DNA from 3 places in the Paenibacillus sophorae genome. Region 2 is predicted to be linked to each of the others. Evidence: riboswitches for the same ligand, from Rfam matches in the RefSeq annotation. Region 2 holds a riboswitch; each other region holds the start of a gene.
The links. A riboswitch is a leader RNA that binds a small molecule or an ion and turns the genes downstream of it on or off. The one in region 2 is predicted to bind cobalamin.

Region 1 (4,188 bases), 2.1 Mb from region 2:
GCCTGCGGTCCTTCTCCTTAAGCGGAAGTCCTTCGCGCACCGCCGGCTCGTCCACCTGAATCATTTCCACTCCGGCGCTTTCAAGCGCCAGAACCTCCTGCCGCAGCGCAAGCGCAATCTGGTTCGCTACCCGCTCCCGGCTTAGATCGTCGCGAACGAATGACCAGTTCAGAATCGTGACCGGCCCGGTCAGCATGCCCTTTACCGGAAGCTTCGTCAAAGATTGCGCATAAACGCTTTCCTTGACGGTCATCGGTTCGGTGAAAGCGACATCGGCGTAAATGACCGGCGGCTTGACGCAGCGGGAACCGTAGGATTGCACCCAGCCATTCTGCGTGAACAGAAATCCATCCAGCTTCTCCCCGAAGAACTCCACCATATCTGTCCGTTCAAATTCGCCGTGCACCAGAACATCCAGACCGATGTTCTCCTGAAGAGCGATGGCGTCCACAATTTGCCGGTGGATAAAGTCGTCATAGACTTCCTGGCTCAACTCGCCCTTGCGCCATTTCAGCCGCGCCTGCCGGACTTCCGGCGTCTGCGGAAAGCTGCCGATTGTCGTTGTCGGCAGCAACGGCAGACGCCACTTGTCCTGCTGGCGCTTCGCCCGCTCGGCATAGGCCGGACTCCGCCGGTCAGGCAGCTCCGTCAAGCCGCGTTCAAGCTCTGCCACGTCCGCGCGGCTGCGCTCGGGCAGTTTGCGGAAGGCGGCCAGCGCAGCCTGCGTCTCGGCTAACGAAGCCCCGGCGGCGTCACGGCCTTCAAGCAGCGCCCGTTTCAGCAGCGCAAGCTCTGCCAGCTTCTCATCGGCAAAGGCCAGCGCGTTCCGCACCTCCTGCTTCAGCTTCTCCTCGCTGCGCACCGTCACAGGCACATGCAGCAGGCTGCTGGATGGCTGCAAAATCAGCTTGCCCTCCGGGACAAGGGCAGCCAGGCGCTGAGCCAGCGCCAGCTTATCGTCCGGGTCGCAGCGCCAAATCCCGCGCCCGTCGATCACTCCGGCTCCAAGCGTCTTATCCCCCGGCCAGCTCAGGCGCTCAATCGCTTCCAGATTGGCCCCGCTGTCGTGTACAAAATCGAGTCCGATTCCCTGCACCGGCAGTTTAAGCAGGGCTTCAAGCGGCTCGGCGGACTCAAAGTATGTCTGCAGCATAATGGAAAGACCCGGAACAGCGGAATGAAGCTCGCTATAAATATCGCTTAGAAGCTCAATATCCTCTTCCCGCAGTCCGGTCACCACAGCAGGTTCATCTATTTGAACCCAAGCCGCCCCCTCCCGCTCCAGCTCCTGCAACAGCTGCACATAGACCGGCAGAAAGCGCTGGGCCAAACTGCGGATTTCCGATAGGGCAAAGCCCTTGGACAGTTTCAGGAATGTATAGAGTCCAATGACCACGGGCTTGCCGTCAATGCCTGCCTGCTTTTTAGCGAACCGGTATGCGGCAAGCGGTTTGTTCTCTGTTAGAACAGGTGTAAGATCCCCAATCTCCGGCACGATGTAATGGTAATTCGTATTGAACCATTTCGTCATTTCGCATGCCGCCGCCCGGGAATTACCCCGTGCCATCGCAAAATACAAATCCAGTCCGGCAGGTCCATCTTCATACCGGTACCTGGGCGGCACAATACCGAACATGACTGCCGTATCCAGCACATGATCGTAATACGTGAAATCCCCGACAGGAATCAGATCGATGCCCGCCTCCTGCTGCTTGCGCAGATTATCCAGCTGAATGCGGTCCATTTCCGCCCGCAGCTGTTCCTCCTGGGTTCGTCCCGCCCAGTAAGCCTCCAGCGCTTTTTTCCATTCCCGGTTCGCGCCGATTCTTGGATATCCGAGATTGCTTATTTTTACTTGAGTTGTCATTTCCATGCTCCTCCTATTCGACTTATCCTACTGTAATCTTTCACAAAACATCATATTCCGTTGTTTAAGGAAGTAATATCTTATCCACCTCGGAAGGCCCGCTTCCTTTTTCCCATAAACGATCCAACAAAAAGGCGTCCTTCCTTAAAAGCGCAAGAGGAAAGACGCCTACGTTAATATCACGTTTGCGATCCAACACCTCCCTATCTCCCGTAGGTTCAGCAGTGCGTCGAAACAGGCAGGTCTCCTGGCTGCGGCGTCATCGTCATCAGCGGCCTTCCCGTCAGCGCTGGGCTGACAGTGGCATAAAGGGCCGAAAGACTCTTCCGTTACAGTGGCGGGACCGCGTCGGCTTTGCACCGAGCTTCCCTTTTAAGCTCCGGAACTCTCTATTCCGGCAAGCACCTGTTTCCGTTATTTAGTGAATGGTTGATGAGTACAACTTTTATGTTACGGCAAGACCCTGCGGCCCGCAATAGGAGACAGGGGTTCTGGTTATATCGATACCTGATAACCGGTTAAAAGAAAATAATATAGACCAGGGCGGCCAGCACGATGCGGTAGATTGCGAACGGCAGCAGCTTGATCCGGTTGATCAGCTTCAGAAAGAACCGCATCGACAGCAGCGCGAATACGAAGGCGCTGATAAATCCGGCGATAAAGAACGGCAACGCATCCAGCGTAAAATACTGCCAGTTCTTGTAAAGCGAGATCAGGCTTGCGCCGGCCATGATCGGCACGGCCATAATAAAGGTGAAGTCAGCGGCGGCCCGGTGGCTCAGGCCAAGAAGGACGCCTCCCGAAATCGTCGAGCCGGAGCGGGAGAAGCCGGGCCAGAGAGAGAAACACTGGATCAAGCCCACCGCAAGCGCTTGCCTGTATGTAATCTGGTCAACACTCTGCGTCCTGACGCGCTTCGGAGCAAATAAATCCGCGCAGATCATAAATACGGCGCCAATTACAAGACCGATCAGCACAGTTGATGTCGAGAACAAATATTCATCAATATAATCTTCGAATAACATTCCTAGCAGACCGGCTGGAATTAGACCTGCAATAACCTGCCCAAGCTTCAGACGGCCCCCGGTCTCTATCTGCGCCGGCTGGCCGTCCGGGACCGGTTCAAGCGAGCCGCGGCTGAAGCGTTTCAGTCCGAGCAAATCAATAAAGCGATTCCTGAAAATGACGACAACCGCAAGGATTGAACCGAGCTGGATCACGACTTTAAATGTATTAGCCGTGTATTTTCCGAGAAATTCCTGCGATTTCAACCACATATCATCGACAATAATCATATGCCCTGTAGAGGATACTGGGGCGAATTCGGTCAGGCCTTCAACCAGACCAAGTACGATGGCTTTAATAATGGCTAGCAGATCCAAGCTTACGCCTCCTCAATGATTAGATTTCAATATTTTTTCTTTATACTGTTGCTTAAACACCGGACGTAATTTCTGAAACTTGCAGCCCTATTTTTCAAGCAAGAAACTCTAACGCACTCTCTTGTCATCTGACTTCCAGACTTGCGAATGCCCCAGGTAAATATGCAATAATGAAGGAATAGATTACACATGACGGAATAATGTTGGGAGGATGTCCATTGCTTGCACGCCTGCGCGCATTCATATCTGCCTGGAGGGATTACCCCAGGGAGAAAGGGGAGCTGATCGGACAGCGTTACGAGGTGCTCTCGCGGATCGGCATGGGAAGCTACGGGCTGGCTTACCGCTGCCTGGATAAACTGGAGAGACGCCAGGTGGCCGTCAAGCAGGCCAAACCGAGCAAGCGGGATACTGGAAAGCAGATGCTGAAGCGGGAACGGGATATCCTTATGCAGCTGGATCATCCCTATATCCCGGCCTGCAGAGATTATTTTGAGGAGATGGGTTCTGCTTGGCTGGTTACCGATTATATTGAAGGTTATACATTGGAGCAGCTGATTTTCGAGCAGGGATGCATATTTGGGGAAAAAGACACCCTGCGCTTCGTCTTGAGCTTGATGGAACGGGTAAACCATGTGCATGAACGCGGCTTCGTGCACCTTGATTTACGCATTCCCAACATCATACTCCGGGGGGATGATATCTATTTGATCGATTTCGGTCTGGCCCGCCGGATCGGGGACGAAAGCCCGAGTAATGACGGCGAAGCGGAGCGGGATAAAGACGGACTGCCGAAGCGCATGCCCGCGTCCAAACAATCGGATTTGCACGACATCGGACATCTTATGCTCTTTATGCTGTATTCAGGGTTTACCCCCACGCCGGGCGGCGGCGAGCGCAGCTGGTCAGAAGAGCTGGAGCTTACGGCGGGGGTGCGGC
Region 2 (4,188 bases):
CTCAAAAAGAGCGTTCAGATTTCCGGCGGCAGATGGGGCGGACGGGTTCGCGGCGGCAGACGGGGCGGAACCCGCGTAGCCCCCGGAGACGATGCCTTTGGCCTCGAGGATTTGCAGCGCCTCCATAGCCGCTTCAAGAGGGCTGAACGAACCCGCACTGTATGAGGCGGGTGCCGGGAAATCAGGCTGGACGGACCCTGCTTCACCGCTCTCTCCGGCCTGTTCCTTCGCCCCCAGAGACCACGGCTCCGCCGCTACTTGAAGACGCTCGCTGGGTCTTAGTCTCTGCTCTTCCGAGTCCAACGTATATTTCCGCTGGTAGCCTCTCGGCGTAATCATTAAGCCGTCATATACCACCGTCGAGGAGTTACCGATAATAACCGTGGTGAGCATCCCTATTTCATACTCCAGCATGTCTGCGAGCGTGGTAAGCACCACCTGCTGCCGGTCCCGGTAAGCGCTCTTCACCAGGCCTACCGGCGTATCCGGGGAACGGTACCCCAGCAAAATCCGCTGAGTCTCGGCGATCTGCCGGGTACGTCTCCCGCTTCTCGGATTATAAAGAGCGATGACAAAATCCGCCGCAGCCGCCGCTTCCACACGTTTGGCGATGGTGTCCCAGGGGGTTAAATGATCGCTCAGGCTGATCGTACAGGCATCATGCATAATTGGCGCCCCTAGGAGCGCGGCACAGGAGTTGATCGAGGATATTCCGGGAATAACCTCTACTTCCACTCCTTCATCAGCATTCCATTTCTTTTCCATCAACACTTCATAGATTAGCCCGGCCATTCCGTATACCCCAGCGTCGCCGCTGGAAATAACCGCAACCGTCCTACCCATATACGCCTGCCGTACAGCTTCCTGGGCACGGCTTACTTCTTCCGTCATGCCCGTTCTTACGATCTCCTGTGTGGTCAGAAGGCCCCGGATCAAGTCCACATAAGTGTTATAGCCAATAATGACTTCACTTTCCTCGATAGCCCTGCGGGCACGATCCGTAATATGTTCAAAAGCACCCGGGCCAAACCCGATCACCAACAGTTTGCCTCTCTTCTGTTCCATTGTGCTGCCTCCTCTGTATGAAACAACTATCCTATCCCCGTAACGCCAAGCTTTCCTTAGAGGAAGCCGGGTTCGTAGACTCACTGAACCGCAAAACCGAATTCATCTTCTTCGGGGGCCGGACTCGGGATGCCGAGATCTTCAAATGTGGCCATCTTCGCAACCAATTGGAGGGCCGATTCGATTACAGGCAGGGCGAGTGCGGCTCCTGTCCCTTCTCCAAGGCGCATGTCCAGATACAGCACAGGCTTCAGCCCAAGCTCATCCAGAACGATCCGGTGCGCCGGTTCAACGGACAAATGGGAAGCGAATAAGTAATCCTGGCAGCGTGGTTCGATCCGGCAGGCAGCCAGCGCCGCAGCCCCTGTAATCACCCCGTCAATAACCACCGGAACCCTGCGTGCCGCCGCTCCCAATATCACACCCACCAGCCCGGCGATTTCGAGTCCCCCTACCTTGGCAAGCACGTCGACAGCGTCACCCGGATTAGGCCGGTTGACCTGTATCGCCTGTTCGATCACCTTCGTTTTGGCGGCTAACGCTTCGTCGTTGATACCCGATCCCTTTCCGGTGATCTGTTCTACCGGATGGTTAGTGAACACTGCCGTCATGGCGCTGCTCGGAGTCGTGTTGCCGATGCCCATTTCCCCTAAACCGATCACTTCGATCCCTTTATCAGCAAGCTCGTAAGCCGTATCAATCCCAACATGAAGCGCGGCAACCGCTTCTTCCTTGGTCATTGCCGGTCCTTTGGCCATATTGGCCGTTCCCGGGCGAACTTTCCGCTGCACTACACCTTCCGGCAGGTCTGTCAGCAAAGTCCCGATATCGACAACGTGAACCTCCGCCCCCGCTTGATGTGCGAGCACATTAACAGCAGCGCCTTGGCGAATAAAATTCGCCATCATCAGCCCCGTAACTTCCTGCGGATAGGCGCTGACGCCTTCCTGAACGACCCCATGATCGCCGCACATCACGATAATCGCTTTATTGTCCACACTCGGCTCCACGCTGCCCGTTATACCGGCAAGCCTTACAGCGATCTCCTCCAGACGGCCAAGACTTCCCAAGGGTTTGGTTAAGTTGTTAACGCGTCTTCTCATTTGATGCATCGATACAATATTCAGCCGTTCAATCCGATTGACCACCTGCAATAATTTTTCCACGTAAATCACAATCCCCTCTATCATCTATTAGAGACGTATGTAACAACAATTTGAGAAACAAAAAAAGCACTCCCTACACAAAAAGAGCGTAGAAGTGCCGTTAATCGCCGAAATACAAGCGTGCTCCCCCTTCCTATCCTCGTAGGTCAGTCGTGCTGTTGAAAAAGGCAGGTCTCCTGACTTGTGGATCGGACGCAAAAACCGAGATCATAATGACCCGGTTGCTTAAAGCCTTCCCGTTTGACACAGTGGCTTAAGCCTGCTCTCCATTTACAGTGGCGGGACCGCGACGGATTTTCACCGTTCTTCCCTTTTAAGAAACGCCTCAGCGTTTCACCTTTTCACTCATATGCTGTTGTAGACAAGATATGCTTACAATACGCCTATTATAACTTGAGATTTAAAGAGAAGTCTAGCTTCGTGCCATCCCCGGTTGGGATGAGCTCAACCGTTGTGATCGAAACGGAGATGCACTTGCCGCCCGAATCAAAGTGTAGGTATAGACAATGCGCTCTTCCGATACTTTTTTATTGCGAGGGTGCTCGGCCCTATCACCCCTCTTTCACAAGTAATCCCAATAAGCTAAAACTTGCCGGCTCCGCCGTTCCTAGTTCCTCCGTTTTTGCATGATCAATCGCGGATACTACCTTGGTAAAGGTCTCAATCTGCTCATACATCAGGTCTAAATCTATTTTTTCAATATATCCATTGCCTCCTACCACACAAAGGTAATCGGGTCCTGGCACAAGGGATATCGTTGGGATGTTCGCTTCGTAAAGAGGCTGGCCTTCTCCAAAATAAAATTTGCCTTTGGGCTTCGAGGTGATGGTTCGGACTTTTGTGCGTCCTTGAATGGCGTTCAGATAGATCCTGTCCATGGCCGGATTGCCATCCCAAACGCTCGATTGTAATTCCAGCTACTGCTTTCTTATTAGTTCCTTCTCCTTCGATTGCGCCACTCTTTAGGAATTTGTGAAAAGTATTTAGCCATAGCGAGCAGGGCAATTCCCCCATTTTCCTCACAAGTATTCGGACCGTCCGTGTGGGTGTTTAAAATGATCGTCTCGTCATCATTCATGCCAGGCAGCACAGCGTATATCGTATCACTCCCTGCTGTATGATCAACCTCTGCATGCAAAGCTTCCGTTCTCCTGTAGCACGGACAATCCCCAGCTTCTGGCTTGCTGAATTTCAACTCTCCACAGATCTCCGGATTCCACAAGAATCAAACACTGTGCTCCTCTTGACCGCTAACATATTACATGTTATGTTTTTTGTAATTTGTAATATAAAAATAGGGCTTTCCGCCTAATTCAATGGAAATGGGGTGAATCACGATGCCGAAAACTGGATTAACTTCTGAAGAAATCAAAGAAAAGGCTTTGCAAATCACAGAAGAAAAGATTCGTTATTATGGATTCGATAAGTTCCGCTTAACGGATATCGCCAAGGAGCTGAAAGTAAGCCATGCCGCTCTCTACAATCATTTTCCCGACAAAGCGGCTCTGCTTGACGCCATTTCCGAACGTTGGCTAGCCCGGATGGACAACACGCTGGAACTCATAACCCAGCAAGAACGATCCCCGCGCCGGTTGATTATCGAATGGTTCCTGAAATATCACGAACTGAAAAAAGAGAAGGTTCTAAAAGATCCTGAGCTTTACAAATCGTTCAATATGGCAGCGGAGCTGCTGAAGCCTTTTATTGTACAGCATTTGCATAACGTAAATGAGCAGCTTGTGGCGCTGGTTCAAAAAGCGATAGCTGCCGGAGAAATCCGCGGAGAACCGGAAAACGTGGCTGTACTCCTGCTGGAAGCCACCACCTCCTTCCACCATCCGCGGATGGTGCTGGATCATAAAGATGAACAGCGGGAGATGCTGCTGCAAAAGGTAGTCGAAGTATTGCTGGACGGGTTCCAATGAGTATAGTGTGAGGAGAGAGATTTTGTGAAGAT
Region 3 (4,188 bases), 960 kb from region 2:
CATCCGGAGAAGCAGACTATAAGGAGTATCCCCCGTACCCAGAGTAACGGAAGTTCTTGGAAGAATCGTTCCTTTTACAGTATCGCCAACAACGGAAATAGTTGCCTCGGAAACCGCCTGCGGCGCGGAAATGGCCAGCTGCTGCGTATACCGCACCAAGCTTGGCGCACCGCCTGCCTGATAACCAGTCACTTCGATTGTATAGCTACCGGCCGATAGGCCGCTGAAGGAAGCGATGCCCTGGTCATTCGTTGCCGCCGTCTGTCCGCCAACACTTACCTTCGCGCCGACAGCCGGTGAAGTAACAGGATCAGAACTGAAGGTTGCGTTATTCCACACCCATTGAACTTGAGTGACTCTTACCGTAAAAGCCTGCCCCGGCTGAGGCTGCGAAGGCGAAAGTTCCAAATATTGGACAACCTGGGTCGAGTATCCTCCGTAATAGACCAGCACCTTATCCGTAGCCCTGAGCTCAAAGTCGCTGATGCCGACGCTCGGATAGATCCACTGGCCGCCGCGCTGAACGACAAACGACCACCAGTTGTTCATGTCGCCGCTGATTCCGCCTATGCCGCTGATAAAGCTGCCGAATGACGATTGCGTAATATCCAGCGCAATATGATTGGCATCAGCCAGCCTTTGCAGCGCCTCAAGCGCATTGGACGCGCCTACCGGGCCTTCTGCGAGCGTTCCCTGCGGCCCTTCTACCGATAAAGACACTGGCACTTCCTTCGGCAAAACCGTAACAGACCCGGTGTAGCGCACGACAGTCGGCGCGGCGTTGTCCTGGTAGCCGGTAATTTGGAGTGTCTGGGTTCCAGGCGTCAGATCGGTTCCAAAAGACGCTGTGCCCTGATCGTTCGTAACAGCCGTTTTGCCGCCGATGGAAACGGTAACCCCGGAAGCCGCCGCGACTACGGGATTTCCGTCCCAGTCCCATGTCTTTTTATTAACCGTTACTTCAAGAGGCTTGCCTTCCTTAGGCTGAAGCGGCAAAAATGTTACGGAATCCACCAGTTGAGTGACGCTGTAATCTCCGTAGTAAATATAGAGCCGATCCCCGTCCTGAAGCGCAAAGTCGTTAATGGCGCTGTAACCGCTGACCCACTGAGTACCGCGCTGAACGATGTAGTTCCAGCCGTCATAGCCTCCATACTTCTTCTCTCGGATACCGGCTATCTCGCTAATATAGGTGCCGTATTGGCTTGTTTTGCTGACAACCGCAATTCCCTTGGCTTCCGCCAGCTTGTTCAACGCATCCAAAGCGCTGCCGCCGTACACACTGCCCTCGCCCAAGGACGCCGTCGGCCCTTCGATGGCTACACTCACATGGACAAGCGGATGCACAGCCGGCGGATGATCGATAAAATCATACAGGTTGCTGTCGCCGCCGCTGCTGAATAGGTTGTAGGCGACCAACGCCTGCAGCGCCTGCTCCGTTGCCAGAGCGTTGCTTCCTTCACCCAGCATATGGGCGAAGCTTCCGTCCGCCGCCCTAAAGCTCATCAAGCGGCTGATCAGATTGCCGCCGTTCTTGGTGAAGCCGGAACCGGCCGGATCAACACCATATGATGTCAGCCCGATAATGGCCTGCGATACGCTTTCACTGCTGTCTCCATAGCCTCCGTGGGTCGTATTCTGCTGAGCGGACAGCCACTGTACGGCTCTTTCCCCCGCAGTGGCAGCAGCGGACTCACTCTTGTATGGAGACAGGGCGGCCAAAGCCATTGCCGTGGTATCAGGCCCGCTTGGTCCTCCTGCATTAAGAGGGAATCCTCCATCAACATTTTGTGCGGAAAGAATCTCTTGAACCAGTTTATCTCTGGTCCATTTTGCATCGGAAGGCACCATATAGCTGCCGGAATCCAGTGCGATTAGGCCGTAGATGGGATTGTTCAGGCTTTGCCCGGACATTCCTTCGTTGTTATAAATGGCCGCAATCAGGTTGCTGCCGGCGAAATTCGCCGGGTCCTGGCCGATTGCTTTAACTGCCAGAGCGATTCGGGCGTAATCCGTTACCGAGGAGAAATTCCCCCCTGCGTTCTTTACTCTATTCTGAAGCTCGGCCCCGTAAGAATCCGGCACTTTATACCCGGCCTGGGCCAAGCCGATCGCCTGCCATTCCGAGGCGACGCCCTGCTTCAGAATATACTCCGCCGCAGAATAAACGGCATCCGTTACGCTGACCGACTGTGATGATGAAGCCGCGTCCGCAGCGTTCAAGGCATCCGTTACGCCCTCTTCCTGGTAACCGGCAGCCGCCGTCTCGGCAAGAGCCCGTCCAGCCGGAGCAAACGGCACGCCCAGCAATGAGAAAATCATCAATAAGGACATTCCCAGCGCAAACATTTTGGAAGAAATCCTGCTCTTCATTACTCAACCTCTTTCTCTTGAATTTGTGGGAGTCTCCCAAGTAAGAAGAAACGCCTGACGGCGTCTTTTCAAGACGCAGGTACGTTTCTCGTAAAAATATAAGACCAAACGATAGGCGTGAAGCTTATAAAGTCTTATATTTCAAAAAAAGACCGCCCCAAAGAGGGACGGTCTTTCAGTAAATCGGGCCGGAACCGATGCCTTCAATCATCCTTAGCATCAGCCGCGCGCAAATGTCCGCGTGTCCTCACCCCCCGAAGGACACCCGGGCCTTGACTAGAAAAGGCAGGTCTCCTGGCTCATGCCTCACCGCTCCCTCTCGCCTTCCCGTTCTACGAGAACAGTGGCAGATTTCAGAGGATCGCTCCGCATATACAGTGGCGGGACCGCGCCGGACTCCAACCGGCTTCCCTTTTAAGCGGGCTTTCAAGACCCGCACCTTTTTAAGAATATATTAAATTTTCGACAATCTTTATCATATCGGTTATCGGAGGGGTTGTCCATACATTGCCAGCCATTCAAGCGTAAAAATAAACGGGAAGCTCATCGTTATTCCGCCGCCGGGCTCGCGCTTATGGGAGCCGCCGGAGATGATGCCGGACGCGGATCATCCATCAGGACCAGCGTGTAGTCTTCGGCCTCGATCATGCTTCCGGCAGACAGCTCCGGAGAAGAAACCAGCGTTACCTTCACCTGGTAAGGTGCTGGTCCTGACGGTGCGGGGCCATTATCGGCCGGGACCGGGGATACCGGCGCGCTAGAAGCGGCAAGCGGCTCTCCTGACGGTGAAGGCGAACCGGCTGCTCCGGCCGCATCTTCCATAGAATCCGTTGGAGCAGCCGAAGCCGGCGAAGACGCTCCGCCGGATGCCGTTCCTTCCGGATGGGTCTCTAAGTCCGCCGGATTTCCATCCGTTCCATTCCCGCCCGTTCCACCGTTTCCATCCACCGCCGTTCCCGTAACGCCTGCAGCGCCGGAATCCCCCGCGTCCGCGGTGCCCGAAGGAGCTGGGGATCCCGGAGCCCCACAGCTATGGTCCAGACCGCCAACTTTATATATGACAGCTTCTCCTGTTCCGGAATCCACTTTAATCTCGGCAGGGTTAAACTCTCGGCAGGCGTCAGCAGAGGCGAAGGCGAACATCAGCGAGCTTCCGCCCTTACCGTCGCCAGACTCAAGATAAGCGGCAGCTTCAGGATAACTCACGTTCCCCGTCCCCTGCGAAGGCGAAGGCTGCGGCGAGGCTGCCGGAGCGGCCTCGTCTCCGCTGCCTTTCAGTAAGCTGGCGGCCAGAACTCCGGCAATTACCAGAACGATGACGGCCGCGCCGAAGATCATCAGCCGAGACGGGCTGCGGCGCACCCACCGCGCCAGCGGCGGGGCCAACTGCGACCGGGCTTCGCCGTAGACGCTTTGAAGAGCCGGTCTGGCTGCGGCCATATAATTTTTACGAAAATCGCGGTTCTTGAAAGCTTCACGGTCATGGCCCGCAAAATACTTCAGAATAGCCCGCCGATAGCCCGGATGAAGCTTCTTGGAGGAAATGGAAAATAGCGGACTATCCTGCGACCAGGCCAAAAAGCGGTACACCGCCTCTTTATCGCCATCCGCTTTGCGGCGGACATGCTCCAGCAGCGCGTCGTACTCCAGCGGCCCTCCCTCGCGGGAACGGCTGTGGTAGAAGGCAAGCGGCAGGCGGGCGAATGGCTCTGCCCCCCGGCCCTCCTTCAGCCAGCGCCGTCCGAGCAGCTGCACATCGTCCATCTCCTGCGGGGACAATCCGTCAAAGATATGCTCGTCCGGATTCTCTTCGCC

Region 1: linked by a shared signal. The riboswitch ahead of metE (5-methyltetrahydropteroyltriglutamate--homocysteine S-methyltransferase) and the one ahead of cobT (nicotinate-nucleotide--dimethylbenzimidazole phosphoribosyltransferase) in region 2 are both predicted to bind cobalamin.
Region 3: linked by a shared signal. The riboswitch ahead of KP014_RS08055 (S-layer homology domain-containing protein) and the one ahead of cobT (nicotinate-nucleotide--dimethylbenzimidazole phosphoribosyltransferase) in region 2 are both predicted to bind cobalamin.

Annotation. Positions count from the first base shown of each region.
Region 1 is NZ_CP076607.1:4,804,345-4,808,532, forward strand. Features, by position in the region: gene metE (5-methyltetrahydropteroyltriglutamate--homocysteine S-methyltransferase) at 1-1,867, opposite strand, end outside; cobalamin riboswitch at 2,088-2,291, opposite strand; gene KP014_RS23315 (undecaprenyl-diphosphate phosphatase) at 2,386-3,249, opposite strand; gene KP014_RS23320 (serine/threonine protein kinase) at 3,468-4,188, shown strand, end outside.
Region 2 is NZ_CP076607.1:2,683,004-2,687,191, reverse strand. Features, by position in the region: gene cobJ (precorrin-3B C(17)-methyltransferase) at 1-1,065, opposite strand, end outside; gene cobT (nicotinate-nucleotide--dimethylbenzimidazole phosphoribosyltransferase) at 1,146-2,231, opposite strand; cobalamin riboswitch at 2,381-2,587, opposite strand; gene KP014_RS12635 (hypothetical protein) at 2,783-3,109, opposite strand; gene KP014_RS12630 (hypothetical protein) at 3,163-3,369, opposite strand; gene KP014_RS12625 (TetR/AcrR family transcriptional regulator) at 3,569-4,156, shown strand; gene KP014_RS12620 (methyl-accepting chemotaxis protein) at 4,181-4,188, shown strand, end outside.
Region 3 is NZ_CP076607.1:1,719,659-1,723,846, reverse strand. Features, by position in the region: gene KP014_RS08055 (S-layer homology domain-containing protein) at 1-2,373, opposite strand, end outside; cobalamin riboswitch at 2,641-2,831, opposite strand; gene KP014_RS08050 (GAP1-N2 domain-containing protein) at 2,923-4,188, opposite strand, start outside.